Regions from separate parts of the Paenibacillus sp. GQ49 genome, predicted to be linked through region 1. Evidence: riboswitches for the same ligand, from Rfam matches in the RefSeq annotation. Region 1 holds a riboswitch; each other region holds the start of a gene.

Region 1 (10,032 bases):
TATCGGGCGTAATGCCGCCGATACCCACAATCGGAACTGCGATGCCTACGGCACGCAGTTCCGCTACCCCTGCGGGGCCCAGCACAGCGTGGGCATCCGCTTTGGAGCGCGTCGGGTACATGGGCCCGACGCCAAGGTAGTCGGCGCCCGCCTGCACGGCACGGCGCGCCTCATCCACAGAGTGGGCGGATACGCCAAACATCCGCCCATCTCCAATGCGGGCGCGTACCAGCGCCGCGTCCGCATCTTCCTGGCCGACATGCACGCCGTCGGCCTCCACCGCTACAGCCAGCTCCACATCATCGTTCACGATGAACGGGACCCCGTGCTGGCTGCACACCTCGCGAAGCCGCATCGCAAGCGTGATGCGAGCGTCGCCAACCAGGGCGCCAGTTCCCTTTTCACGGAACTGGAACAGCGTAATGCCGCCAGCAATGGCCTGGCGCAGAACTTCCACAGGGTCCTGCGTTGTATTGACGCTGCCCATCACCAAATATACCTGCATCGCGCGTTGTACCGCTTCTGCATCCCACGGGCGCATCACTGCTCACCCCGCTGTCTGCGCTGATACGCAAAATGATTTGTCGGCCCATGTCCGGCCCCAATCCCCAGCTCATCTTCGATGGCCGCCTGAATGAATGCTCGCGCAGTCGTAACGGCAGCCAGAACAGGTGAACCCTTGGCTAACTCTGCGGTGATCGCAGCAGAGTATGTACAACCTGTTCCGTGCGTATGACGTGTTACCACACGAACATTCTCCAGATAATGAAAAGACTGCCCATCATAGAGCACATCCACGATCATGCCACTTCCTTCATCATGACCCCCTTTGACCAAAGCATACGTTGAGCCCATCTGTACAATCCGTCTTGCGGCTTCTTCCCGCTGACTCAGATTGGTGATAGACATCCCGGTAAGCAGTTCCGCTTCCGGTATATTAGGTGTTGTGATCAGGGCATGTGGCAACAGCTCCGTAACCAACGCCTGTACAGCTTCTTGTTGGAGAAGGGGGGCACCGCCTTTGGCGACCATCACAGGGTCGATGACCAGATTAGCCCAACGATATTGCTGCCATTTCTCAGCCACTAGACGAATAATCTCGGCACTATATAACATGCCGGTCTTCGTTGCGGTTGGTTGAAAGTCTTCGCCGGTCGAGTCCAATTGCTGGGCAATGCCATCGTAAGGGATGGGAAAAACGCCCTGCACACCTGTTGTATTTTGGGCAGCAATAGCGGTGATAACGGTCATGCCGTATACACCAAGTTCTTGGAATGTTTTCAGATCAGCCTGAATGCCTGCGCCGCCCCCGTTATCGGAGCCTGCAATGGTTAGCGCTTGAGCAATACTCATACTGCACCTCCACGGATCTGACGGATCTGTGCGCATCCTGCCAAGAGGTCTGGTGTTACTTGTGCCAGTTGATTCAACAATTCAATCTGGAAGCTGCCCGGCCCCTGATGAGCTGTCCGCTCTGCCGCCAGTTCAGCTGCTACACCATAAAACGCGAGCGCTTCAACAACACTGCCTAGAAGATCGGCTCCTGATTCCGCTATGGCTGTAAAAGCACCAATCACCGAACTGAGCAGACAGCCAGCACCTGTGACCTGAGTGAGCAGGGCATGACCATTACTCGTGAGGAATGTGGATTGTCCATCAGTAATGATATCTTCTTTTCCGGTAATGACCACGACACAGCCAAGTTTATGCGCTGCCCGCTCCGCAATGCCGATTCGGTCGCCCTCACCTGATCCTGCGTCCACACCTTTAATACTCCAACTCTCACCGATGACATTGGCGACCTCCGCCACATTGCCGCGCAGTACTGTGAGACGAAGTTCACGAACGAGCATCTGCACGGTTTCCGTGCGATATGTGGTTGCGCCAGCTCCAACCGGATCAAGCACCACAGGCACGTGATGCGCATTAGCCGATTGGCCTGCCAGACGGATCGCCTGAACGACTTTGTCATCGAGAGTACCAATGTTGAGTACTACAGCTCCTGACATCTTGGCGACATCAGCGACCTCTTCATGAGCATAGGCCATAAAAGGGGACGCACCTAGTGCAAGCAGACCATTGGCTGTGAAGGGAGCCACGACAAGGTTAGTGATATTGTGTACCAGCGGATTTTGTGCACGAACACGTTCCAAATAAGACATATAATCTCCTCCTTGTTTTGAAGTAACCCCATCGGCGGAAGTCCGATATCTGGAGTCACTCAGCAGAATAATAGGATATGAGTCTCCTTGTTGAGTTGGGGCGCAGAGTGTAATGACAACGAGAGGCATTAAAAGCGGTAGAAGCAGAAACGTAAAATATAAATCAATTTCATAACTCACTAAAAATGGATTTTTGTAAATGGATATAGACAAATTGAATCATTTTGATCTATATCTCCTCTTGTCTTCATTCACCTTTCACTCCTTTACTTACTCTCCTTGCAGATTAATAAAAGCATCCTCGGCTTTCACCGATTCAGGAATCAAATCCTGTTCAACGAGCCATGCACGTACATTCTCCCACGATTCCATTTCCTGCCGACCAAACGGTTGACCATCTTCATTCATGAGTGGCAGTAGAATAGCCAGGCTTTTGGTTTCGATCTCCGGGTCAAGCGGAGATGTTTCATTCTCATGAGCGAGCAGAATACTCAAGGCTTCTTCTGGATGCTCAGTCACATATTTTTGTCCTTCCTGGATCGCTTTGACGAACCGGGTAAGTTGGTCTTTTTTCGCTTCAATGCCAGCTTCACTCGCAGTCATGACCAATTCATAATAATCAGGCACGCCATAATCGACGGGGTTAATCGATTTCATGGCATGTCCTTCTTTCTCCAAAATCAATTGTTCATGGTTAATAAAACCACCCATAATCGCATCCGCCTGTCCGGAAGCCAGCGAAGGAATCAGATCGAACCCAACGTCAACCAGATTCATGTTGTCGGGATTGCCACCATCGTGGCTGATCATCGTACGAACCATCGCTTCATACAGCGGAATCGAGGAATAACCGACAGTTTTTCCTTCAAGATCTTTGGGTAAGCTCACGTTGCCATTTGCTTCGGTCAACAGATGCACAAGCGGGTGGCGAACAACAGCAGCAATGGAACGTACAGGAATGTTCTCGCCACGCGCGAGCAAAATTTGGGGCTGGTAGCTTAGGGCCAGATCAATTTTACCGGCAGCAACAAGTTTGAGTGAATCATTGGTATCCGCAGGCATTTGAATTTCGACATCCAGACCCTGGTCTGCGAAGTACCCTTTTTCCTGAGCCACATAGATGAAGGAGTGTACTGCGTTCGGGTACCAGTCGAGCATGATGGACAGTTTATCTTTGGCGTCTGATGCTGGTTCGGTTGCAGGCTTGTCTGTTTGTTGTGCATGGGTTGCAGAGTCTGTTGTTGGCGTGTTTTTGCTGGTATTCGTGGTGCTGCATCCGCTAATGATCAGGAAAAGGCTAATGAGCATGATGGGAAGCAGGGAGTATATACCTTTGTTATTCATAAATGAAGTTCCTCATTTCATCGTTTTGATTTGTAGAAAATGGACAGCAGCATGTTAACGATAATGTGACAGTGAACTGATTGAAGATGCTGCTGAATTTGTGCACAAGGTATGTTTTGAAGATTGTAACTCTTGTATTTACATCAAATTTCTATCTAAGTATTATCCAACTTTTCTGTTGCCTCCATGACGATGACGCCGTATGCTAAACCGTTTCTCCAGCCAGGCAATCAGTGCAAACAAAACGATTCCAAGCAGGGATAACAGCAAAATGGCGGCAAACATCGCATCCGTGTTCATGTTGCTGGACATACGGCGGCTGAAGTATCCGAGACCTTTGCTGCCACCAAGCCATTCGCCAATCGTCGCCCCAACCACACAGTACACCACAGACATCTTTAGCCCCGAGAAAAAAGAGGGAAGTGCCAGTGGAACCTGGAGTTTGCGAAAAATATCCCACTTGCTGGCGCCCATGGTGAGCAGCAGTTCACGCTGTTCCGGATCGCCTTGGCGGAGTCCATCGTAGGTACTGACCACAATGGGGAAGAATGAGATTAAGAATACCACCGCGACTTTGCTCCACAACGTGTAACCAAACCACAAGATAAATACGGGAGACAAGGCAATCAGCGGTATGGTTTGACTGATCACGATGAAGGGATACAAGGCCTTTTCAATCGATCGGTTCATATGCATGCCTGTTGCCAGCGTAATTCCAGTCACTATGGACAAGACAAAACCAACAACAATCTCCATAAAGGTAGCAGGCAGATGGATGGTCAACAGCAGACGGCGATGCTCAACCAGTGAGCTTACGATGGCCGTGGGTGCAGGAATGATAAAGGAGGGCACCCATCCCATACGCACAATCACTTCCCAGATCGCCAGTAATAAGAACATGAGCATAATGAACAGACCATATTGGGAAAACGACCTAGAGAGCCACTTTGAACACCACGTCCAAACGCTAACCTCAGCTCTATCATTTTGCATGTAATTGTTCCTCCAGTTGTTGCCTCATCTGCACGAGAGCCGGTTCGTAGATCATGTCCGAATGCCTTGGGCGTGGTAAAGGAACCGTCACCTCACGCAACTTCTGACCTTGCCCCCCTGGAGTTAACAGAATGATACGGTCACTTAACAGCAGGGCTTCTTCAATGTCATGTGTAATGAACAACACGGTTTGGCCAAAGTCCTCCCACAGCTCCAGCAACCAGCGATGCATTTCTCGTTTGGTTAAGGCATCGAGTGCACCGAAGGGTTCATCCAGCAACATGAGCTGCCCGCCTGTAAGCAAGGTACGAAGCAATGCCACTCGCTGCCGCATGCCGCCGGATAACTCATCTGGATAGGCCTGCTCATAACCTGACAGGCCGAACCTTGCCAACCCAGCTAGGATGTTTGCCCGTAACTTGTCCCAGTCCTGTCGGCCTGGTGCAAGCTCGGCATGCAGCATGCAGTTCTCCATGACGGTTCGCCAGGATAACAGCAGATCTTTCTGCGGCATATAAGCGACTCGTCCGAGCCTTTGTCCTTGCGGTACATCAGCTATATCGATGGTGCCAACGGTTGGCTCATGCAAGCCTGCGAGCAGCTTGAAGAGCGTGCTTTTACCTGATCCGCTGGAGCCGATGAGCGAGACAAATTCTCCTTGTTGAACCTGAAGCGAGACATTGGAGAGCACGGGGGAATCCTTTTTTTCGGGAAAAGCAAAGCTTATGTTGTGAATGGTTACATGGTTATCCATCTGATCCTCACCCCCTTGATGTCAGACTGCTGGAATAACAACGGCATCTTGTACTCTGCCAAAAGAAACAAAAAAGACCCACTCATTTCCGGAGAAATGAGTGGGTCTGTAAGTTAGATCCGCAGTTTATCTTCACATATACATGATAAAATTCCGCTTACTAAAAGGCCGCTCCACTTCCCTCCGCTGGTATGATCCAGATCAGGTTCAAAGGGTCCGAATAGTCATATTCGTCTCAGCCGCAAGGCTCCCCTAGTGCAAAAGTTCAAGATATGCAGTTGTGTGTTCAGCATATATCACTTGAACATGAACTGTAAAGAGGCAGCATGATGGAATTCTTGAGATGAACTTGGAGTCAGACCCGAACAACCGAACAATTTACCTCAGCTCATGAACCCGATATAATAGGGATGGCCCGTATAGGCCGGATCACAAAATGCAGGTGGGATTGTTCGCCCTCCTAGGCAGAATGGGGACTCAAGTTGAAAACGTTCAAAAAAGTATATATTGAGATCACGAGTATCTGCAATCTGGCTTGCAGCTTCTGTCCACAGACGCAGCGTGCCAAAGGATTCATTGACCCTGAAGTCTTCAACAATATACTGGAACAAGTTAAACCACACACCAATCATATTTATCTACATGTTAAAGGCGAACCCTTGTTGCATCCCAAAATAGATCTGTTGCTTGATTCTGCACATGAGAAGGGACTCAAGGTGAACATTACAACGAATGGTACACTCTTGCCCAAGACTCAGCATAAATTGCTTGGCAAACCGGCGCTGCGGCAGATGAATTTCTCCCTGCACAGCTTCGATGGGCATGAAGGTTCAACAGACCGTGACGGTTACCTGCGTCATATTTTGTCCTTTGTACACGAGGCCGTTAAGCACAATGTCATCATCTCATTCCGGCTGTGGAATCTGACACAGGATAACTTCACAAATGCTCAGATGAATCGAAATCGGGAGACCCTTGAAGTATTGGAACGTGAGTTCAATCTGGACTTCCGTATTGAGGAAAAAGTAGTTCCAGGCAGTGGGGTCAAAATTGCCCCAAATGTATACCTGAATCAGGACCATGAGTTCCAGTGGCCAAGTCTGGATGCACCTGAAGATGACGGCAAAGGTTTTTGCCATGCATTACGTAGTCAGGCAGCTGTGCTTGTGGATGGAACGGTGGTTCCATGCTGTCTCGATGGCGAGGGTGTGATTAACCTGGGTAATGTGCACGAGAAGTCATTCTCGGAGATTATTGAGGGTGAGCGAGCGAACAATCTGGTATATGGCTTCTCCAAACGCGAAGCTGTAGAAGAGTTGTGTCGAAAGTGCGGTTATCGTCAGAGATTTGGAGCCTAGAATATATAAATTTACTTAAAAACGAACCTACCGAAAATATTTGTTTCGGTAGGTTCGTTTTGTCTTTATTGCGAAATTATTTAGATAATAAGAATTGAAATCAATTCAGGATAACAACTTTTTTGTAAAATCATAGTCTATTAATCTTGTTTTTATAAATTTACATGGTATTATTATCCTTTTGATTAGGATGTGTATTAGTTCTAAAGATTCATATATTAGTGAAATTACCTACCAGAAGCCTACTGAGGAGTGTGTTTTAGTTTTGAATTCAAAATGGAAAAAGTTTAATCACAAACTATCGTTAATGCTTTCTACGTCGCTGATTGTGTCTATGTTATCTATTAATTTATCTGTATCGGCAGAAGTGGCTACATCTAAAACTTCTTTTACTGATATTGATAATTCGTATGCCAAAACGGAAATAACCAAATTAGTAGAACAAGGAATACTCACAGGATTTACTGATGGGACATTTAAACCTTCCGATTCGGTAACACGAGCTCAATTAGCAAAAATTATGGTCGGTGCGCTTAATTTAAAGCCTGATAATGTCGAAGCAAGTCAATTCAGAGATGTAAAGGAAGATCAATGGTATGCCGGATATGTAGGTGCACTTGTCAAATCTGGAATTGCTCAAGGTACCTCCAAAGATAGCTTCTCGCCTAATAAAAATGTGACAAGAGAAGAGTTGGCTGTATTTTTTGTTAGAGCCTTTGGTTGGGATAATCAAGATCTAACGAGTCAAACATCCAAACCACAACTCTCAGATTTGGGTCAAGTATCCAACTGGGCGAAAGATTCTGTAACACTAGCCTATCAATCTGGTTTTATCAAAGGATTAGTCCAAAAAGATGGAACAGTAAAATTTAATCCATCAGGCATAGCAGATCGACAGGCGCTAGCTAGACTTGCATATGAGTTTGTGATAAATAAGTCTACATATGATAGTTACATGGCTCCTACCAAGACAGAGATTGAAACTGAAGATTCAAATGAAGTAAAACCTGAAACAACAAAACCTTCTGAAGGTAACAGTAAGGGAAATAGCGGTAGCAGCTCCGGAGATAATGGGAACGGTGGTAACAATGGTGGAAATAGTGGAGGCGGGGAACAAGTCCCTAGTAATAATCTCTCTGCTCCAGGTACATATACTCTTGGTAATGTAACTGGAAATGTAACCATCAGTTCTCAAGGTGTCGTTCTAAAAAACACCAAAATAAATGGTAAGCTGAAGATACTTGAGTCCGTAGGAAATGGTGACGTGACTCTTGATAATGTTAATGTCACGGGAACTACTGAGATTCAAGGCGGAGGACCAAATAGTATTCATGCAGTGGACTCGGTTCTTGCAACAGTGATTGTTGACAAAGCGGACGGCAGTATTCGTTTGGTCCTTGAAGGTGGAAGTGATGTTCAGCAGATTGAGATTAGATCTGGTGCAATCGTACAGAATGGCTCCACAGGTGAAGTCGGACCGATTGAAATAGCAGAGTCGATTCCCCATAATTCTTCGGTAGTGCTCAGTGGAAGCTTCGACTCTGTAATGGTTCATGCAGAGCAAGTTTCAGTGGAATTTGGAGATAACTCCACCATTGGTAATCTCGAAGTGTTCCAAGATGCATTGAACACCGTGTTTAAAATTAACCATGGTGCTGTAGTGAATCGCGCTATATTAAATGCAATTGTACAATTTTCTGGAGCTGGAACGTTATCCTCGGCTCTGGTCAATGCAGAAGGCATCGATTTCAGTCAACTTAGTCAACTCCCAACTATTGAGGCAGATCCTACAGTCACTAGTGTAGTTTACGCTCCTCAAGTAACAGAGTTGTCGGCAATTGATTCGACCCGTCAGATCGTATTCACGGGAATCGCTTCCCCAGCGAAGAAAGATATCACTTCCTTTGCAAAATGGGATGTTGAGAATAGCGCTATTGCCATTGTTGACTCAGGAAAGATTCAAGCTAAAAGCAACGGTACGACAGTGGTAAAAGCCAAATACGGAAACTTCGAAATCAATGTTCCAGTAACCGTTGCAGTCTATAACGAAGGAACAGTCTATCCGACACTCAAAGGGATTCAAGTTACAAATGGAAGTGCAAAGTTGAATTTTTCTGAGGGTTTGGATGTTTCTGAACTGACTGCAAATGATTTCATAGTTCGTGCCTATTTTGATGGGGCAGAACAACAATTGAATAACTTGCAGTACCGCAATGGCGAATTTACTTTTGATGCTATTGATAGCTATGGAGCTACACTGTACATCACTGTGGAGTCAGATGTTAATAAAACACATTTTGCAGGAAGCCAAAGTGGTGCAATCAAACTTACAGGATTCGGTGGCCACATCAAGGATGTAGCTGGAGCACCGGTTGCAGGCTTAAGTATTTCGTTTAGAAAAGGTTTGGATAACAAAACAGGTGAAATCGTTGGATCTGTAACAACGGATACTTATGGAGATTATTATATTAATCTTATCCCAGGCATCTACACGGGTGAACTTGGAGGTGGAGATACAAAATATATTACAACTTATCTCATTGGTGTCTCAGCAGTAAATGTGGAAAATAAACGTGAGAATCAAACTGCTATAGAAATACCTACACAAGATGAAACTCGCTTCGTACTAACTTGGGGTAAAGACCCAGTGGATCTGGATTCACACCTCGTAGGACCTGCAGGTGATGAGGGAATGTTCCATACGTTCTACTCTGATAAACAATATTATAATAATGGCGAACTTATGGTCGATTTGGACTTGGATGATGTAACTTCTTATGGACCTGAAACGACAACCATTCGTCACTTACTTCCTGGAACGTATACATTCTATGTTCATCATTTTTCTGGATCAAGCACAATTAAGAAATCTGGTGCAAAAATTGATGTTTTCCATGGTGCTGTAGCTACTCCAAGTGCAACGTATACTGTAGCAGATACCAGTGGTAATGAAATATACTGGGTCGTTCTCAGAATGATCGTTTCTGAAGAGGGCGTGGTTACTTATGAAACAGTAAATGAATTTACCAATGTTGACCCACTGACTTTACTTCAACCATCGGATGAAATTAACGAAGATGAATTGGAACCTCTAGAATAAATAGAGGATTTAGATTCGTTTTAAATGTATCATGTAGAAACCCTGTCTTAAAAAGACTAAGGGTTTCTTTTTTTTTTCGTGTCTAAATCTTTTGGTGGCTTAAATAGAGCATATTCGAAGTTGATATCGGTACATAACAAGTAGATACGATACCGCTAAGCATGTTGAAACATCAGGCCCTATGCTGGAAAATACAAACGTGATCTAATGATTATTCTAGTTGCCTTTCTTATTTGGTAGGATTAGGTTGTGGGTCGGACAGAGGTGCACCTCTGACGATCTCCCAGGACAAGCTCAGGCTTGTACAATACCAAATAACGA
Region 2 (10,032 bases), on a different contig from region 1:
GCTCTTGCAGCAGAGTCGCTTGGTTTCGGAATTGTATATATCGGCGGGCTTCGTACCCGGATTGAGGAAGTAGCTGAGTTATTGGGATTGCCGGAAGGGGTATATCCGGTGTATGGCATGTGCATTGGTGTTGCAGATCAGGAAACGGGAATTCGGCCACGTCTGCCACTTAATGCAGTTCTGCATCGCAATCGCTATAATGCCGAGCAGAGCATCAAAGGGGTTGAGCAGTATGATGAGACAACGACGGCGTACATGAAAGCACGGACTAACGGTGAAAGAACGACTCCATGGTCGGAACTGATGGCGAAGCGCCTGACTGAGCCGACACGGTTGCAAGTAAGACCGTTCCTGGAAGGCAAAGGATTCTTGAAGCGTTAAGTTGAACTGAAGGTAGTTACACTTGCCACTCCGATGACAGAACAACCTTCCGATCGCTGTTATCCCCAGATTTTTTGATCCCATTTTGTGAAGGTGAAAATCTGGTTATAACGTATGCTTCCGAAGTAGCTTTCTTTCAGAAAGCTTTTAGGCGACCGCTCTACTTCCTCAGGTTATTTCTGTTCTCTACGTTCTTGTGTAACTGGTTAGTTCAACTGATATATATAGTAAATTAGAAGTCAGTCGGGTAGCGAAGCCGACTGGCTTCTTTGTGCTGTGCTGGCAGGACAAGCGAGTGTGCTTGCTACTACCTGATTGTAATTAAGTTAAGCCATAGAAACGCTTTGTGTTCTGATAAAAGAGACGGGCGGCCCGCTCGGTTCCCATGCCGGTGATTTCACTCCATGCCTGGATGACCTGTCTGGTCATGGCCGGGTGTGTCATTCGTCCCTGAAATGGTCCTTCGAAGGGCCAAGGTCCGTCGGTCTCGGCCATCACTTGTTCTGATGGATATTGCCGGGCGAGTTCATGAATCTCTTCTTCATACCGAATATCCGACGTGAAGGAAATGAAATAACCGTTGTCCGCCATGCGCCTCACGGTTTCGCGAGAACCTTTGAACCAGTGGAAATGAGCACGTCGGAACTGATACTGCTCCAGTAGATCACAGACGATATCCGCATCTTCGTATACCGCATGAAGGACAAGTGGTTTGTTGTGCTTTTTGGCGAGCTGGATGAAACGTTCGAGCAGTTCGATATACTCGCTCTGATCGAAGTGCTGTCCTGCCTGCTCAGCCTCCAGACGGTTGTAATAGGGAAGACCAACTTCTCCTATGGCTATGGCTTGTCCCATATGCTTCTCAATCCATTGGAAGAATAGGTCCATTTCTGCAACGGACGGCAGTTCCTGTTCCGGATGGAAACCGAAGGTCGGATAGATGTTACGTGGATGTTGTTTTGCAAGCTCCAGATTGGCCTGGGCAGAAGCGAGATTCATGGACACGGCAATGACTGCCTCGACTTGCTGAGACGGGAAAGATAACAGCATCTCGCGTTGTTCGTCAGGGGTATACTGATCGAAGTGAATGTGAGCATCAATTAATGGTGCAAAAGCTTGAGAATGCACGAGGGAATTCCTCCTTGTGTTCATTTATATTCTAACTATGTTACGCAGAATTTCTTGTGGCGGATCACCCATTAAAGGAAAATAATAACTTAAAAACCCGCGCTATTATGATAGGCGGGCTTTCTGCTGTTCTTCTCGCATCCACTGTGCAATCTGCCGTTTACGCTCCAGAAAAGCGGATTCCTCCGTAATTTCTTCTCGTCTTGGGCGATCAAAAGGAACATGTACCTCGTGCAACACTGTTGCAGGTCGGTTGGATAACACATAGACCCGATCCGCAAGCAGCAATGCTTCTTCGATATTGTGGGTGATGAACAGCACCGAGCGGCGGTTCTGTTCCCAGATATCGAGCAGCCAGCGCTGCATGTCGCTACGTGTCAGTGCATCCAGCGCGCTGAAAGGTTCGTCCAGTAGCATGAGTTCCTGCGGACTGAGCAGGGCACGCAGAAATGCAGCACGCTGCTGCATTCCGCCAGACAGCATATGAGGGTATGCTTGCTCAAACCCGGCAAGACCCACGCTGCTTAACCACTTACGAGCTTCCGCAAGAGCTTCAGCCCGAGGAGGAGCGCTTGAAGCTACTTCACCAGCAAGTAGTACATTATCTTCAATGGTACGCCATGGGAAAAGAGCAGGCTGTTGAGGCATATAACTAATCTTGCCACGCTGTCCCGTTACATTCTGACCGTTCATAAGCACTTGGCCTTCCTGTGGCTTCAGCAGACCGCCGATGATGTGGAACAGGGTGCTTTTGCCACAGCCAGAAGGCCCAACGATAGCGACAAACTCGCCTTGCTCCACAGTCAGGGACAGGCCGTTCAGAACCGGTAACCTGCTCCGCCTTTCACGGAATGATGCATGAACATTAACAACGTCCAGTGCAGGTGGAACCGGAGCAGGAGTCGTATTAGCAGGTCGATCAGGGGTAGCCGGGTGAAGCTTTTCACCATGCTTTGGCTCCATTGCGTGTGCTCCTCGTCCAGGCTGGACTTGTTCGTCCTGTTGCCGATTCATATGGTCATCACTTCCTAATATACAGATTACATGCTTTACTACCGCTTCTGTGGCCGCCAGCGCACGAGCAGCTTCTCCAGTAGGGCAATGAACAGGAAGAGCAGCAAGCTGAGCGCGACAATAATCATGATCGCCACGAATAGGCGATCGGTGCGATAAGCCGACTTTTGCAGCATCATATAATAACCAATACCCTTGTCTGCACCAATCCATTCGGCGATGATGGCGCCCATCACGCTATAGGTAGCGGCGATTTTGACACCGGAGAACACGGATGGTAGCGCATGGGGAAGCTCCAGCTTCCAGAAGATCTGGTGACGTTTCGCACCAGCCATGCGCATATAGTTCATCATCGCTGCATCTGTACGGGTCAAGCCGTCCATGGCCGCCACTGCAACGGGGAAGAAACAGACGAGGATGATGGTAATCAGCTTTGGCAACAGCCCGAATCCAAACCAGATTAACAGGAGCGGTGCGAGCGCAATGGTTGGGATATTTTGACTAAGAATAAGTAAAGGATACAGGGCTGACTTGAGAAAAGGGACTAAATGTAGCACCATCGCAATCAGTAATCCAACCGCTGTTCCAGCGGCGAATCCGATCAGCGTTAACTGAATGGTTGCGGAGGCATGCATGCCAAGTCGTTCGGCCTGGGTTGCCGCTTCGCGGGCGATGTCGGACGGTGCAGGCAGCATCCATTTCTCAATATGGAAGAAAGAGACGGCTCCCTGCCATATCGCTATAAAGAGAATAACCGCCACAAAGGGCGGCCATACACTTTTGAAATAGGCAGGCATTAGCGATACTTCTCCGTCAGGGTATTCATGCTGAACCCATTAGGGCTATGGGCGATTTTTATCTGGGAGATGATGCTTGGGCTGCCAGCCTCCACAAGTACCTCGTGCATTTTACGGACAACTTCCAGCAGTTCCTCTAGTTCCCCCTCCATCGTGGTGTCGAGCGCGTTCACCTGATATTTCAGGCCGGATTGCTGAATAACTTCAATGGCGCGATCTACGTAAGGATAAGAGTTCTCGCCATTTGGCGTTTTCGGAATAACCTGAATGCTAAGTAGTGTGCTTGCCATGAGAGATCACGGCTCCTTTCGAAAATATATAAATTGAACTAATGACTGTTACACTTGCCACTTCGATGACAGAATAACCCTCCAATCGCTGTTATCCCCAGATTTTTTTGATTCCCTTTCTCTAAGGGAAAATCCGGTGATAAAGGCGAGCGCTTCGCTTTTTCACGTTATTTCTGTCCTCTCCGTCCTCATGTAAATATCAAGTTCGTTTTATATGAGAATTTTATTGGGGTAAAAACTCGTTCGTATATGCCTTGCTCACATCGATCTGTTCATCGAGCAGTTTTTTGCTAAACATCCAGTCCGTGTAGTTCTGCCATACTTCCTGCTTTTGCTCACCCCAGCGAGGGGCATCATCCGTGTATTTCGGACTAAGCCATTTCTGGCTTGCCAGTACCAGGTCTTTATCCAGATCCGGTACGGCCTTGATCAGAATATTCGCTGCGTCTTCGGGATGATCAATCGCATATTGATACCCTTCGGAAGTGGCTTTCAGGAATGCTTTCACCAACTCAGGGTCGTTTTGGATCGTTTGCTCGTTGGTTACGAGGACAGGTGTGTAGTAATCCAATGCATCTGAATAATCCTTCACATATAACATGTTGATCGGTTCCCCGCGCAGTTCGGCTTCAATACCCGTCCAGGCGTAGAAAATCCACGCGAAATCAATATCCCGTTTCACTGCGGTGAAAAAGTCAGCGTCACCCATGTTAATGTTTTTCACTTTCGATACATCGGCTCCGTCGCCTTCCATAATGGATTGCATCACGGCTTCTTCGACTGGGGAACCCCAACCGCCATAGGTTTTGCCTTCAAAGTCTTTCGGTGACTTGATATTCCGATCTGCCGGAGCAGCGAACCCGGATGTATTATGCTGAATAACTGCTGCGATGGAGACCAATGGAACACCCTGTGTTCGGGCTTGAGTTACACTCTCCTGATAACTTACGCCAAAAGGCACTTCATTCGAGGCAACCATTGTATCTGCGCCACCGGCACCTGGTTGTACAATCTCCACGTTCAAGCCTTCGGCCTTGTAAAAACCTTGATCTACAGCTGCATACAGGCCTGTGTGATTCGTATTTGGTGTCCAGTCGAGCACCACTTTAATATCTTTCAGGGCGGCAGTGTTACCTTCGTTGCTGCTTTCCGTATTTGTGTTGCCGTTCTGCCCAGCTGGGGCAGCTTCTTTGCCACCACATGCGGCTACAGTCACCATAAGCACGCATAAGAGCAACAATCCCATCGTTTTACGCCATTTCATCTGTGGTTCTCTCCTTCGGTATGTCCGGCCGATTGGCACGGGGTACTCCTTGGCTTCATATCCAATCATCTTGCATAAATCGAAAGATTTATACCAGTTGAGATCTGGATAACGTCACTTTTTTAGCTCTCTGGCTATATAAAAGAACATTAAAAAAGCGTCCCGTATTCCGGGACGCGTGCAGGCGTTAGAGAGGTGGCGTTCAGCCATAGGGCTGTGCCATTTCGATATACTCCGATTCCTACGCTGGCATGATCCAGATCAGGTCTAAGGGTTAGTATCTTGGTGGGATACACTCTCAGCCGGCCAATTCCGACTCCCCTGGGAAACTATGAAGTTACGGGCATTACTAGGTGTAATTATAGGCCAGCGGGTGGAACGTGTCCAGTCAGGAACTGGATGGGGACACGTATGAACTTATCAAACAGGCCGTTATACATATGTATATCAGCCTGTTTAGATGTGTTATTTTCAATAATTATCGTGGGGAATCATATAAGGCAATCTGACTGAGTGCAAAAGCATCGGATTTTGGGTCATAACCTACCTGTTTCTGAGTGGTTTCCAGATTTAATCGTTTAAACCGATTATTCGAGATCCCATGCAGTATGGTGAAGGGTTCCAGATCGGTAGTTGTAATTGCTTTGAACATCAAATCACACAAGTCAGCTGGACTAATATACGCGCTCATATCCCTTGCCTCCAGCACTGGTCCGTCCGGTTGAAAATCATCATATGCACCTATACGTACCGCAACACTTTGTAAACCTTCGGTATACGCAAAATAGGAAGCGAGCGATTCTCCAAAACATTTGCTAACCCCGTACAAATTCCGTGGACGTGTTGGCATGTCCGGATAGACTTGAGCATCAATGGGATACCCCTCAATCGTCTGTGCACTGCTTGCAAGAATGACTCTTCGTACACTTTGGTCTTTAGCTGCACGGAATACATTAAATGTACCTTTGATATTGATGTCCAACAACGATTCATAAAATCCGGCATTCGGGGAAGGATCTCCAGCCAGATGTACAACCACATCCATGCCTTCGCAAGCATGCTGACAGGCTTCGGGGTCTGTCACATCCAGTGTGATGATCTCATGGCCGGTCCCTTGATACGTATGCAGTCTGTCGATATTTAAATCCGTTAGTCTCAGGTGAAATGCCTCTGACAAGTGTTGGGACAAGTCACGTCCAATTTTTCCGGCTGCGCCGGTAATTAAAATGTTCATAAATCAACTCCATTTCTTAGCGCTGGAAGAACTCAATCCATTCCTTTTCAGGTCCATAGATGAAGAAATAGCGGTAACCGTTAGGCAGTGTGATAATCTCTCCATCGATAAATTCGGCTTCGGTGGATTGAATGCGTTTGTACTCAGAATCAAGATCATCCACGTGGATCGCAAAATGGTGCACCGTACCTTCGGAAGGCAGCTTGTCGCTGTATCCTTGAATTAACTCAATCTCAGTCTCGTTACTTCCATTGAAGCCAAGAAAGGCGAGCTGAATGACGCCGTTGGTGTGGGTTACCCGGTCTTTCAATTCAAGACCAACGATCTCCGTGTAGAAACGCAGCGTGGTCTCCAGATCACGAACGGCAATGCCGACGTGGTCAATGCGCTTTTGAAAACTCACAATCAAAAACCTCCTTATGTAGTGAATGTTTCTACCATTTTAAGGGATATCATAGGGCTGTACTACATGGTTGTCAAATCCAATTTTAAATTGGAAAAATCATAATTGTTCACGAAATGTTCACTTATGTAGAGTTTGGGTGTGCTCGTTATGTCATTTTTTATGGTGATTGGCATGGTTCTGATCATGTCCTTGTATGGGATGGTTTCAGCATATCTCGCTGATCAATTAAGTGGGTCATCCGTACTCCGTACGTATCTCCATACCATTGCTCGTAACTTCAGCCTTGCGCTTCCATATCAGTTAATCATTCTGGGACCGCTCGTCCGATATGTATTCGGTAAATTCATCAAGGATAACGGGCCCGTAATGCCTGTCGTTAACAAAAGTGTGTGATTCGGCTGGCCCTAAGTATTTCCTGGGCAATCGTGTGCAAATGAATAGATCGTATTCTTACCTGTAATGAAAGGTGATCTGAGGCAAAGATAGGATACTTTCCACCACGATTACAGCGCTAACGAATCGAGAACATCTTATTAGGCCAATTTTTAGGGAATAAAAAATCTAACGAATCTCAGCGGGTTATTATGATAAAAAACTGCAACGAGACCTTGAATTTGAGATAATTATCTATAATAACGTCTCTAGGATTCGTTAGATTTCAAATATCCTAAAATGCAGATAAATAACGTGTGCTAGGTTCTTTATACAAAGTAACGCTACAAAAAAATGTCCACCGTCAGGTTATGGCGGTGGACATCTCAATCTCTTTAATAGGTATTTCTAATCCTCAGGACTGGATCAACACAGAACTGTTAATTCGCAGAATTCACTATATGTTTGTTCTGCCATTGATACGTGATTACGCTAATGACAAGCAGGCCAACTGCAAAGATCGCAAGCATCCATGCAGACTGATTAACCGCCAGATGATCAAGACTCCATCCCGTAGTCAAAGGCAGAATGGCACCGCCAACCCCACCTGAGGCAATCAAAATGCTGGGTGTGGATTCTTCTGTTCCGGGCAGCAGTTTACTGGCGAAGACAAGGGCAATGGAGAAAATGCCTGACATCGCAAGTCCAAGCAGCAAGATGATGAGAAACGCAGACCAGATTTGGTTTGTAAATGGAAATACCATTAATAAGAGAACAGAAGCAAGACAACTGTACAGGACATAGACTCGGTATTGAAATTTCTCTGCGATATACCCGGCGAAGAGTCGTCCGACAGACATGGCAATCCAGAAACAGGTGACGCTAAGCGCTGCTCCGGCTTCCTTCATGTTCATTTTCTCAATCAGAATCGCTGGCATGAAGTTCGCAAGACTCATCTCTGTTCCAACATATAGGAAGAAGAACAGGACGAATAATACCAGAAGAGTTCTGTTACGGCCACGATAGGTTGGACTGGATGTACTTGCAGATGCGGGATGCATCTCACCTGATGTCCCAGCAGAGTGCGTATTTACGGAAGTGTGATTTGAACTATGTCGCTCCAGAAACCTATCAAGTTCACCAAATGATCCTTTTGCCCAGAAAACAAAGGTCAGCGCTGCGCAGATCGCAACAACGAGAAAGGAGAGACGCCAGTATCCGGCAGCAATCAGACCGCTGGCAATGAGCGGCATGACCATCGCCCCAATCCCGAATAACACTTCCAGTCGACTCATGGCAACGGCTGTATTGTCTTTGATTGCCGCAATGATAATGGTTCCAATAACAGCTTCAACCATTCCGAATCCAAAGCCGGCTGCGGGTGCGATGACGTACATCCAGCCCCATGGTGGCAGCAGCATATAGGCTAATTCTGCGATACAGAGCAGTGCTGTGGCGATTAACAGGCCTCCCCGTTTACCAAAGCGTCTGTTCAGCCATGGAGATAACAATACACCACCCAGGAATCCGGCAAATTGAGCGAAGATCAGCGTTCCGCCTTGGCTATAATCTTTGCCATAATGTTCAAGTGCAACCGGCAGAATGGAACCGAGCACAACGTGGGCAAGTCCAATCAGGAAATAGGACAGACATCCGATCCAAAGTAATTTTTTCATAAAGAACTCCTTCTACTTATATACATAAATTGAGGATCACAATAAAGCTCCATCTTGAAGACAAAGTCTATCATAACAGGGCATGTTACGTTGTGCCATGAATTCCGGATCGATACAGGAGGTTGCAATTTGGTCTAACGTTCGTATATACTGAGACACAACAATTACAGATCGGACCATGCCGTTGAAGAGCATCCAACTCGGAGGCGTTTTCGCCAGGGGAGCGATATTTCCCCAAGTTAACCGGAACCGCCCGTTATCGCGGACCAAGAGGCTGGAAGCAGGATATCCTGATTCAGCAAGTTGGGTGGCACCGCGAGCAGAGCGCTCCTCGTCCCAAGGGATGAGGGCGCTCTTTGTATTTTTACAGCCAAAGGAGACGGTGACCATGTTGGAAATGAAATGGATTCGGGCACATGCAGAAGAGGTTCAGGCCGCAGCAGACGGGAAAAAAATTAATATCAGCATTCGCACATTGCTGGAGCGGGATGAGGAACGCAGAGCACTTTTACAGGAATCGGAAGAAGGGCGCAGATTGCGCAATACGTTATCTGCAGACATTGGCAGACTCATGCAAGCTGGGGATCGGGAACAGGCCGAGGGTTTGCGGGCTGAGGTGAAACAGATCAATGAACAGTTGGAACAGGTGGAAGCGAAGCTCGCCCCTGTGCAGGAGGAGGTAACCAAGCTGCAATGGCTAGTACCCAATATCGTATCACCGGATACCCCGAAAGGCACGTCGGATGCGGATAATGTAGAGCTTCGACGTGTGGGAGAGGTGCCAACGTTCGAGTATAACACCAAAGATCACGTGGAACTTGGGGAGTTGCATGATCTCATCGATATTCCCCGTGGAGTTAAGATTGGTGGTACGCGAAGTTATGTATTAAAAGGCGCTGGTCTGTTATTACATCGGGCAGTACAGCAACTTGCGCTGGATCTGCTGCTGAAGCATGGGTTTACACCGATGGAGGTACCGCTGATGGTCAGGGAGGATGCACTGGTGAATACCGGATTCTTCCCAACTGGTCGAGATCAGGTCTATGAACTCGAAGGGGAGAACAAGTGGCTGGTGGGAACTTCTGAAGTGCCGCTGGTCTCGTATTATGCGGATGAAATTGTCGATGTTCAAGAGCCTGTGAAGCTGGCCGCGGTATCGACGTGTTTCCGCAGTGAAGTTGGTTCCGGCGGACGTGATGTACGCGGATTGTATCGTGTGCACCAATTTGCCAAAGTTGAGCAGGTCATTCTCTGTGCCCCTGATGCGGAAGAATCGGAGCGCATGTTGCAAGAGATTACAGGACACGCCGAAGAATTGCTGCAATTACTGGAACTGCCGTATCGTGTTGTCGCTGTATGTACCGGGGATATGTCGCAGAAAACGTACAAACAGTATGACATCGAGACGTGGATGCCAAGCCGCGGTGCATATGGAGAAACGCATTCGTCGTCGAATCTGCATGATTTTCA
Region 3 (10,032 bases), on a different contig from region 1:
TGCTTCTTTCGTGCTTTAACCAAAGTAGCGATGGACGAGCGTACGTGCTTCAGCTGTGTCTTTTGTTCCGTGTACGAGGACACGTCCATCTTGGAAAATGACCATTCTGTAGACCCCTGTTGTAAAAGAAACCAGAAACGGATTGGATTCCACTTTTCCTTCTTGAAGTCTATCCAGACGTTCCGCTGTTTGTTGAAGATCCAGATTCATGCGCCGTGCAGGTCGGATCTGAACGGTGTCCCTGCCACACAACACATCGGTTTTCTCCAGATTGGACGCAGAAAGATATGGATACGTTGCCGAAGTGCCGCAGGAAGAACAGTCTTGCTTTTTCGCACCATCCACATTGATGGATATGTATTCGTTCCTCCACACGTCAAATGACAATAACTTACGTCTCAATGCATTTGCATTGCCACTAAGTAACTTCATCGCTTCTGCTGTCTGATTTGCCGTTACCATCTGTACCGCTTGAGGTATGATGCCAGACGTATCACAGGTATCTCCACCCAGAGGAACTTCACCCAGCAAACAATTTAAACATGGCGTTTCTCCAGGCATAAACGTATAAGTGATGCCGTAACTACCTACGCATCCTCCATAAATCCAGGGAATACGGTGTTTCTGTGCGATATCGTTAATGAGTAGTCGGGTATCAAAATTATCCGTTGCATCCATGATCAAGTCTGTATGCTGAACGAGTTCTTCCAACTCATCTACTCTGACGTCCAACACTTTCCCTTCCACATGAACCGTGGAATTAATGGCAGATAAACGTTTTTCCGCTGCCATCGCCTTCGGCATCCGCTCAAACGCGTCCTGTTCTACATATAATTGCTGTCGCTGCAGGTTACTCCACTCCACATAATCACGATCCACAATCGTTAGGTGTCCGACTCCTGAACGAACTAACGTTTCTGCAATTCCTGTTCCGAGTGCGCCAGCGCCTACAATTAAAACTCGGCTGTCACTCAATCTGGCCTGGCCTTCCTTGCCAAGTGGCGCGTAACGTTCCTGTCTGGAATAACGATCGGCCTGTTCTGAGGATGTTAATTGATCTGTCATGTATGAACCATTCCTTCCACCGGACTACTGGCTGCTGCATAACGCTTTATGGGAATCATGCCTGCCTCATATGCCAATCTACCCGCTTCTACCCCCAATCGCATCGCTTTAGCCATGCTCACTGGATCCCCTGATCCGGATACGGCTGTATTTAACAACACGCCATCGGCACCAAGTTCCATCGCATAAGCAGCATCTTTTGGGGAGCGCAACCCTGCATCTACAATTACAGGTACAACGGCCTGCTCAATGATGATCTCAAGGTTATAGGGATTGATGATGCCTCTGCCCGCTCCGATGGGAGAAGCGCCAGGCATTACAGCATGTACGCCAAGCAATTGCAGCCTTTTGGCCAGAATGACATCATCTGAAATGTAAGGCAATACCGTGAAGCCCTTTTCAAGCAAAATTTCGCAGGCCGTGTACGTTTCAATCGGATCTGGGAGTAACGTAATTCCATCTCCGATGACTTCGACTTTTATCATATCACAAAGTCCTGAAGCCCGCGCAAGCTCGGCAATTCGCACCGCCTCTTCCGCAGTGGAAGCCCCAGCCGTATTCGGAAGAAGAGTGTATTTGTCCAGATCCAACGTATCCAGGAAATGCTTCTGGTTGCGTTCCTCCAGATTCAGACGACGAACAGCAAAGGTTAAAACTTCCGTTTCAGATGCTTCCACAGCCTGACTTTGCACTTTCAGATCCGAAAACTTGCCTGTTCCGAGCAACAATCTGGACTCAAACGTATATTTACCAATGTTCAACATCATCAACCGCCTCCTACAAAATGTACAATCTCAATTCGATCGCCTTCTCTTAATGCCGTTGACTCATGATACTCACGCGTTAAGATATGCTTGTTCAGCTCAACAACTACAGTCTTAACTTGCAGGTCAAAAGATTGGAGCAATTTATCCACACGATTCAATCTTTCTTCAATCTCCATCCGTTGACCATTAACGATGATATTCACTGCACCACTCCCTTTCTATTCAATCGCTCAGGGCTCAGCTCCTCAATTCCGAGTTCTTCTGAGCTTTTGCCAGCGAGCAACTCAGCGATAAGCCTGCCTGTTATCGCACTAAGCAAGATACCGTTGCGGTAATGCCCAAAGGCGGCGAACAGCCCGGGTATACTCTTGCAAGCACCTATATAAGGCAGTCCATCGGGAGTTGCCGGTCTTACGCCTGCCCACGCTCGTATAAATTGTGCTTCTTTCATCCCAGGCACCCAGTGGGTAGCCGCTGTTAACAGCTTCTGAACACCCTGTACAGAAACGTTCAGATCCGTTCTGCCTGGCAGACTGGTTGCCCCGAGCCAAACTTCTCCATTGGCTTTGGGAACAATATAGATATCCTCTGCATACACCGTTCTGTCAGGTCTGTACCCTGCATGTTCATCTGAGAACTGAACGGCGGCTATTTCACCTTTTACCGACCACACAGGCAAGCTCAGATTCACATGTCTCATCAACTCTTCACTCTGTAATCCAGCCGCTATAATGACATGTTTGCATCTCATCTCACCGATCGATGTGGTGATTCCCTGCACACCGTGTTCGTTTGCTTGCACACGTATATCCTGTATGTCCTCCATAACCCGTGCTCCCATTGCTTGAGCGGATTCGGCGTATGCCTTCGTTAGGTGGACTGGGAGAATTTCACTCTCGTAAGGTCTGTAATAGGCTCCATACGTATCTCTGTTAAGCCATGATGCCTCCTGTTGCACAACGGAACGATCCCACCACACCTCATCAGCAGAAGTAGACAACGCAGACTTCCGATTGTCCTTATAACTACTTAATTCACTGTATGAACGAAAAGGAGTTAGGAATCCCTGGCGTTGCAGACCAGTCTCTACCTCACTGAGTGTAGCCATTAGCACCTGTTGCTCGGTAAGTAACTGTCTACTCTGCCTGGCAAGCTTAGCCATCAAAGGATGAGCAAAATCCTCACTGTCGGCCGCCAGCATTCCAGCTGCTGCGCAAGAAGTGCCTCCTGCAATCACCGAACGCTCCAGCAACAGCACATCCTGTCCACGGGAAGCAAGTTCATATGCAATGGCACAACCAACAACCCCTCCGCCTACAATAATCGTTTCTGCATGAACCTTATCCGGTCTATCAGTAATGATCTTCTTCATCAGCTCATCTCCTTGATTCAGCGGCTCAGACTTTATGTATCAACGATAGCCTGCCTTAATAATGCAGCCGCCTGATCCGGGGAATCGCTCGCCCATACATTCGAGATCACAGCGACTCCCTGTGCGCCTGCAGAGCGAATAGCGTGAATGTTTCCCGGTTCGATGCCCCCAATCGCCATGACAGGAATGGAGACACCAGAGCACACTTCAGCCAGAGCATATAATCCTCTTGGTTCAAGATCAGGCTTACTGTTGGTTGAGAAGACATGCCCAAAGAATAGGTAATCGGCTCCCCGTTCTTCAGCGATTTTTGCCTCATCGATTGAATGAACAGATACACCCAGACGAAGGCGTTGCACATTGCGTATAACAGCAGGGTTATAGTTTCGTATCGCATCTTGCCCCCAATGTACACCGCCATAGATGTCATTCTGTGAAGGCAGCTCTGAACCATTGATGACGATCCGGCAAGATGGAACGCCAATGCTGCGCAGACTTTCAGCCCAACCGATCTTGTCTTGCCATGTGAGTTGTTTTTCTCGTATGTGAATATAGTCCACCCATGGCCAAACGTCCTTTGCAGCTTTTACAAAAGATGCCTGATCCCCTGAACCCGTAGATACAACATGCAGTTCAAATGATCCGTGTACATGTTCATGAGAAAATACCGTACTGTTCATCTCCTTCCAGGCATGAATGCTATGAAAACACAAAAAAGCCACTCCCGTAGGGGAGTGGCTGCGTATTAATTATAGGACCAGATGACTGACTGATACATACAGTTCATTTCGTGCAATAAAGCTATAGACCTTATAGCCATAACGTTATACACGCAACTGCATGTTTCAATTCGTTAAGCAGACGGTTGAAATCCTTTCGAATTGCCGTTTGCTGTCATTCACTGAAACGCGCTCGCCACTTCCCTACGCTGGTATGATCCAGATCAGGTGCAAAGGGTCCGGAATCGCATTCTTCCATCTCAGCCGCATCGTGCGGCCCCCCTAGTGTTCATATGAAGTTGTAGCTTATGTTACCATAGACGGATTTTTTTGTCACTGTCATTTCTGTTAAACATTGTCTTAAATCGTCTAGTTTTTCTCAGACCATTCTTCGACATTCCATGTTTTGGTGACCCAACCCTCGTAAAAATCAGGTTCATGAGATACCAGTAACACCGTTCCCTTGAATTCTTGCAAAGCACGCTGCAACTCCGCTTTAGCTGTGACATCCAGATGGTTTGTCGGCTCATCGAATAGAATCCAGTTGCTTTCACGCATCAAGAGTTTGCATAAACGAACCTTGGCTTGCTCTCCACCACTCAGCATGTTAAGCGGACGGGTAATGTGCTCGTTTTTCAACCCACAGCGAGCGAGATGACCCCGGACTTCGTTTTGGGTCAAATGTGAAAACTCATTCCAGACGTCCTCAATCGGCGTGATATTCCCAGCACGAACTTCCTGCTCAAAATAGGCCGTTTCGAGATAATCTCCCAAAAAGGTCTTTCCACTGAGTGGAGATATTTTTCCCAGGATGGTTTTCAACAGCGTCGATTTACCCACACCATTACAACCTACGATGGCAATTTTCTCACCACGTTCAATTGTCATTGTCATCTTAGGCAGCAAAGGATACGTATATCCAATTTCAAAATCAATGCCCTCAAAGACCGTTTTGCTACTCGCACGGGCATCCTTGAATTTGAATGTTGGTTTGGCCGCTTCATCTGGACGATCAATACGTTCAATTCTGTCCAGCTGTTTCTCCCGGCTCTTCGCTCGACCTGAAGTTGAAGCACGTGCCTTGTTACGCTGAATGAAATCTTCCTGCTTCTTGATGTACTCTTGCTGCTTCTCGTACGCATCAATATGCTGGGCTTTATTCATATCAGCCATCTCGAGGAACTTGTTATAGTTCGCTGCATATCTCGTTAATTTGGCAAATTCCAAATGATAAATGACATTTACGACTTCATTCATGAATTCCGTGTCATGGGAGATTAAGAGAAACGCGTGCGGGTAGTCCTTCAGGTAACGTGACAACCATTCAATGTGTTCTACATCCAGATAGTTGGTCGGCTCATCCAGCAAAAGAGCTGTAGGTTTCTCGAGCAGAAGCTTGGCAAGAAGCACCTTGGTACGTTGTCCACCACTTAGAGCTGCGACATCTCGATCAAGACCAATTGCGGACAAACCAAGTCCATTGGCCATCTCTTCCACTTTTACGTCAATCAGATAAAAGTCGCCCTGTTCCAGTTGTTCCTGAATATCGCCCATCTCTTCCAGCAACTGCTCCAGCTTGTCTGGATCTGCATCTGCCATCTGGTCCGTAATATTCATCATTTCTTTTTCTAATTCAAGCAACGGAAGGAATGCATCCTTAAGAACGTCACGAATAGTTTTGCCTGGGGTAAGCTTTGTGTGCTGATCCAGATATCCATAACGTACCTTAGGTGTCCATTCTACTTTTCCACTATCTTTAAGCAATTTACCGGTAAGGATGTTCATTAATGTGGATTTACCCACACCATTGGCACCAACAAGTCCTACGCGCTCTCCGGCAAGTAAACGAAACGATACATTTTTAAATAACGTGCGATCTCCAAAATTGTGACTTACGTTCTCTACTGACAATAAACTCATAAGATGAGGTTGCTCCTATCTATTAGACATTACTTTTGTTATTGTTCCGAAATCCTATTCTAGCACAGGTCCCGTCTTTTCTGAAAGTAATGTAAACAGTTCAGGAACCTCTTACATGATTTTATCATACAGGCTCCCCTAACGATTAGAGCATTTATATTCAAAATAGCCTTGTGCAGCTGCTTGTCTTGCGTCTGTAAACACCTCTTCAGCACGGTAACCATTACCACATGTGGAGGGGTAATAGTACTTGATACCCGTTAAAGGATCTACCCCACCTACGATGGCCGTTTTCTTCACAAGTCTGCCTCCACCGATCGCATAATTGTTGATCTTTTGGTCACCCACACCTATACCTTGGATAAAGGCCATAATCCCTGTATCGTTAATGGAGTTGTACCAATCTTCCTGCGCAATCAGGGGCATCGTAAACGTATAGGAAATACCGTTCTTTCTGGCAAACTCATTATGGCGGTTAATCACATCAGCCAGATCATCCTGTACAACAGTCACAATCCGGCTTTGTCTAACTTGCTCAAATACGCTAGTATTCTGAAGTAAAGGAATCTGTGTGCTTGAGGCCAGTTCTTTTTGGAATCCCTCAATCCATTTCCCTGCGCTTGCGTCAAAGGCATATACGTAGTCGTCCAGTGTAAAGTTAATACTGTTACCATTAGAATCTGAATATGTATAAGGTTTCTTGGGGCTCCATACTTGCCTGAAAGAATCTTCAAGGTTACCTGTCAACTCTGTTTCTGTGGACAACATATAATAGCCATCATAATCCAGAATAACCACGGCAGGAATGTAATTAAACATGTTTCGAATAGCTGCGGGATCATCCTGAATCCCCATATTCAAAGCCATCGTCTGAGTAAATGTAATCAAGGCAAGCTCCTTGTCTGCTTTAACAAACTTAGTTGAATCATAACCTGCTTCATCATTTTGTTTCTCATTCTGATGCATCACTGCACCTGCATCCATGACTGCAGTTTGAAGTGCAGATCTGTATCGTTGACCTAGATATTGAGCCTCCTCGACATCTTGCGTATGGAGTGAGATGATCCAGAAAAGCGGGAAAAAGATCAGCATGAATACAATGGAAAGCTCAGTAATCTTCATTGAGAACCATACCTCCGTATGTTACAAATACTGCTGAAGCCTGAGCCGTACCACTCAACCATTCACGAATGAGCATGGAAGGTGTACGATTTGTATTTTGGAGAGTCACGGTGAAAAAATCCCCTGTCGTCAACGTATATCTTCGGCCAGGATCATCGACCGGTATCACACCTGAAGATGGGAATAGTCTCTCTCGAATCTGAGCTGCATAATATCCATCCTGCACTACCTCATAGGTCCCGGTAAAACTGTTATTGTCCATCGGGTCTGTATAGTGAGGTACATATTTCTTATGTAAATGTTCCATCGACACCTCATACACATTGCCCGTCTGGGCCAGTTGCTCCTCAAACTCAGCCAACATTCGAGGTGAAATATACCCTTTCGTTCGGACGGCATCAACAAAACGTGTTACATTCTGAATAGCCGTCATACGTGCTATATCATCCTGCCGATCGGCTGTTTCAGCAGCTGGGTACACATAGAGCAAAAGGACTGCGAGCAATACGGCAAGCAGCTTGGATGCGGCATTAATCAATTCACACTGGCCTCCTTCCAAAAAACAATCTTGAGCAGTTCTCCATGTTCATTTCGTACATACTCAGGTCTGTAGGTGGCATCGAGCTGGACAGGAATTGTCGCTGTTTTGTTGACAAGTGGATCAATCACATACGAAGTCCCATCTACCTCCACAGGAATGCCTGTACCAGTCATCTGCCTCACGGTATGCAACACTTCTGCACCACTATACTGATACGGATTGGTGGTATGCAGTGTTGTTGTCAGCCGACCTTCCATGCCTGCTGTTGTCTGTACTCTGTCGTTCAAGGCCGCTGATAAAATCTTAACATTCTGTTGCCCGTACAGGCAGGCTGTCACAAACAGGACAACCGCCGTACAAAACAACATGAGATGCTGTGTATTCCGGGACATGTTAAACCAACTCCTGTCAGGATTGCTGGAAGATCAGCCCTCTCACCACGTTGGATCGGTCTTTTACGATAATGGCTTTGAATTTACCACTTGGATTGACATATTGATTGTCTTTTTCACTCATGGTCTGGTTAATAATCCCCACTTTATCGTCGGGTGCAATAACCGAGCCGTAGTCCGCATTATTGAGATCCTGTGAAATGTTTAATTGATTGCCGTACCATTGACCCGCTTTATTTTTACCTGTAATAACTTGAATACCGAACTGGTCCTTGTCCGCATATTTACGCAGCGCATTCGTTACCTGTGATCCACTGATGGTTGTTCCGTCATATACCGTAAATGCAGCCTGGGACAACTCGGTTTGGATATCAGCAAAATTGTTCTGGGCCGTCTTGGTTGCCTCCTGAGCCGAAATAAACAACAGAACTACAATTGTGATCAAAGCGATTGTTAAGAATATCCCTGCTGCCACCTTTAAAGCGCTTGATGCATTGTTCATGATAAATCCTCCCAAGTTATAAGTTATTAAACTATTTCAGACTGTCACACAGATGAATTGTGCTACAGTTTCTGAATTTGCTCATAATAAATGCTCATCTGTAAGAAACTCATACCGACCAATGGAATGACCAGATACAAAAAGATAAGGGCGTACATAGGTGTAAATCCGATGGTTCTGCCCCATGATGCTTTGACATCTATCATTTTGCTGTACTCCTGCTTGCGTTGTTCAAAATAAAATGCCATCATGCTCTCGAGATCATCGAAGGCTTCACGTATTGAGATTTTGCCAAGGGCAAGCTGTAATTTATCAACCAGTCGCTGGAACTCGGGCAAGCCCGCCTCTTCCTTTAATTGTTCAAGTGCAAGCTCTGGTCCATGTTCAAAATGCAACAAACATTTTTGCAGCGGGCGCTTGAAAATGACGGCAAATCGATTAAGCCACTCCAATATCTCCTCGACTGACATCCGGTCCATCTCACGTAAAATGGAAATCACTGTCTGGAATTGATAGATTTCATGTCGCATATCCAACCTTCGCATTTTCCGCTGAAATAACATGAGCCATACGGGCATGTAGTACCCTGCTACACCCATGAGAATGGCTATAATCATTTCCCACCAGCGTACATATTGCTTGTTATACACCTCAAGTTTCTGCATAATGCGCGCGATCGTCTCAGCCTGAGTATCATGGTCCAACTGAAAGGGAGATAACTGCTGTAACGCTTTGGAGACTTCTTCATATGTAGCTCCTCGGTTCATTTCTACACTTTTCAGCACGGATTGATCTAATGCTGTTTTTTCCTCAGCTTTCCTGAGATCCGCTTCAGCCATTGCACCAAACATTCGATCATCCCGGATCGGATCATGCAAGATGTGGTTACGTTCAACCTGGTGCAACAGCAAGATGCAAGCCATTGTAAGGACCAAACAACCTGCGAATAACATCACTCGTCGAATGGCAAGCCATTCATATTTCAACTCTGAACTGCTCTCCCTCATGAGCCGTATCGTTTGACTGTACTGTGCACTGCCAGGTTTTGCTGCAAACAACATTGCCAATTTCCGTATGAAGGTTTGCCTGTACAGAAACTGATCCAACCATGAATGCTTATGCCCTGACCGGTAACGGGTCTCATCGTATTGCTGGAGCCTTTGCAAAAGCAAATAAGCAAGGATGATGATGACATAGATCGATATTTTGGTAACAAAACCGATTTTGCTGCGATAAAATTCATCCATCGTTGGGAAACTGACTCTGGCCCAGCGTTCGATAGGAGCGGTGAACAATACCGGAGCTAGCGCAATGATATTAAGTCCTTTGAGCAGGTAATCCAATTTATCACGCCGCAAAATCTCCAGATGAATCTCCTGAGTCAGGTTACCCAGTCCTTTAAGATAGATAGAGCCTTGTGCTCTGTCCTTATCCCCAAACTCCATGACCATATAGGAAACGCCAGCGAATCCTTTGAGAAAACGGTTGGGAGCCACTTCATAATAACGCTCAAGTGCTTCATTTGGATCTGGAGAAGTCAGAGCTTCGTAGATCAGTCTTACCTGTTCTGCCGCTTCTCCTGTACCTGCTTCAGCGGCTTCATAGAGCGCTTCCTCAACCATGCCATGCTGA

Evidence for each region. A riboswitch is a leader RNA that binds a small molecule or an ion and turns the genes downstream of it on or off. The one in region 1 is predicted to bind thiamine pyrophosphate.
Region 2: linked by a shared signal. The riboswitch ahead of AC6CIF_RS20115 (ABC transporter substrate-binding protein) and the one ahead of AC6CIF_RS29290 (ABC transporter ATP-binding protein) in region 1 are both predicted to bind thiamine pyrophosphate.
Region 3: linked by a shared signal. The riboswitch ahead of AC6CIF_RS17090 (thiamine phosphate synthase) and the one ahead of AC6CIF_RS29290 (ABC transporter ATP-binding protein) in region 1 are both predicted to bind thiamine pyrophosphate.

The regions. Positions count from the first base shown of each region.
Region 1 covers NZ_JCAXEL010000027.1:71,724-81,755, reverse strand. The annotation lists gene thiE (thiamine phosphate synthase) at 1-541, opposite strand, end outside; gene thiD (bifunctional hydroxymethylpyrimidine kinase/phosphomethylpyrimidine kinase) at 541-1,353, opposite strand; gene thiM (hydroxyethylthiazole kinase) at 1,350-2,162, opposite strand; gene AC6CIF_RS29300 (ABC transporter substrate-binding protein) at 2,433-3,506, opposite strand; gene AC6CIF_RS29295 (ABC transporter permease) at 3,669-4,499, opposite strand; gene AC6CIF_RS29290 (ABC transporter ATP-binding protein) at 4,489-5,253, opposite strand; TPP riboswitch at 5,415-5,517, opposite strand; gene AC6CIF_RS29285 (radical SAM/SPASM domain-containing protein) at 5,736-6,611, shown strand; gene AC6CIF_RS29280 (S-layer homology domain-containing protein) at 6,877-9,711, shown strand.
Region 2 covers NZ_JCAXEL010000012.1:73,814-83,845, reverse strand. The annotation lists gene nfsA (oxygen-insensitive NADPH nitroreductase) at 1-381, shown strand, start outside; gene AC6CIF_RS20135 (TatD family hydrolase) at 703-1,533, opposite strand; gene AC6CIF_RS20130 (ABC transporter ATP-binding protein) at 1,615-2,523, opposite strand; gene AC6CIF_RS20125 (ABC transporter permease) at 2,562-3,320, opposite strand; gene AC6CIF_RS20120 (thiamine-binding protein) at 3,320-3,610, opposite strand; gene AC6CIF_RS20115 (ABC transporter substrate-binding protein) at 3,834-4,874, opposite strand; TPP riboswitch at 5,095-5,207, opposite strand; gene AC6CIF_RS20110 (NAD-dependent epimerase/dehydratase family protein) at 5,353-6,108, opposite strand; gene AC6CIF_RS20105 (VOC family protein) at 6,125-6,511, opposite strand; gene AC6CIF_RS20100 (DUF2798 domain-containing protein) at 6,662-6,907, shown strand; gene AC6CIF_RS20095 (MFS transporter) at 7,327-8,562, opposite strand; gene serS (serine--tRNA ligase) at 8,951-10,032, shown strand, end outside.
Region 3 covers NZ_JCAXEL010000009.1:68,248-78,279, forward strand. The annotation lists gene AC6CIF_RS17070 (ThiF family adenylyltransferase) at 16-1,065, opposite strand; gene AC6CIF_RS17075 (thiazole synthase) at 1,062-1,829, opposite strand; gene thiS (sulfur carrier protein ThiS) at 1,832-2,035, opposite strand; gene thiO (glycine oxidase ThiO) at 2,032-3,204, opposite strand; gene AC6CIF_RS17090 (thiamine phosphate synthase) at 3,237-3,917, opposite strand; TPP riboswitch at 4,108-4,217, opposite strand; gene AC6CIF_RS17095 (ABC-F family ATP-binding cassette domain-containing protein) at 4,293-5,843, opposite strand; gene AC6CIF_RS17100 (hypothetical protein) at 5,982-6,965, opposite strand; gene AC6CIF_RS17105 (hypothetical protein) at 6,952-7,503, opposite strand; gene AC6CIF_RS17110 (hypothetical protein) at 7,500-7,898, opposite strand; gene AC6CIF_RS17115 (hypothetical protein) at 7,915-8,400, opposite strand; gene AC6CIF_RS17120 (hypothetical protein) at 8,463-10,032, opposite strand, start outside.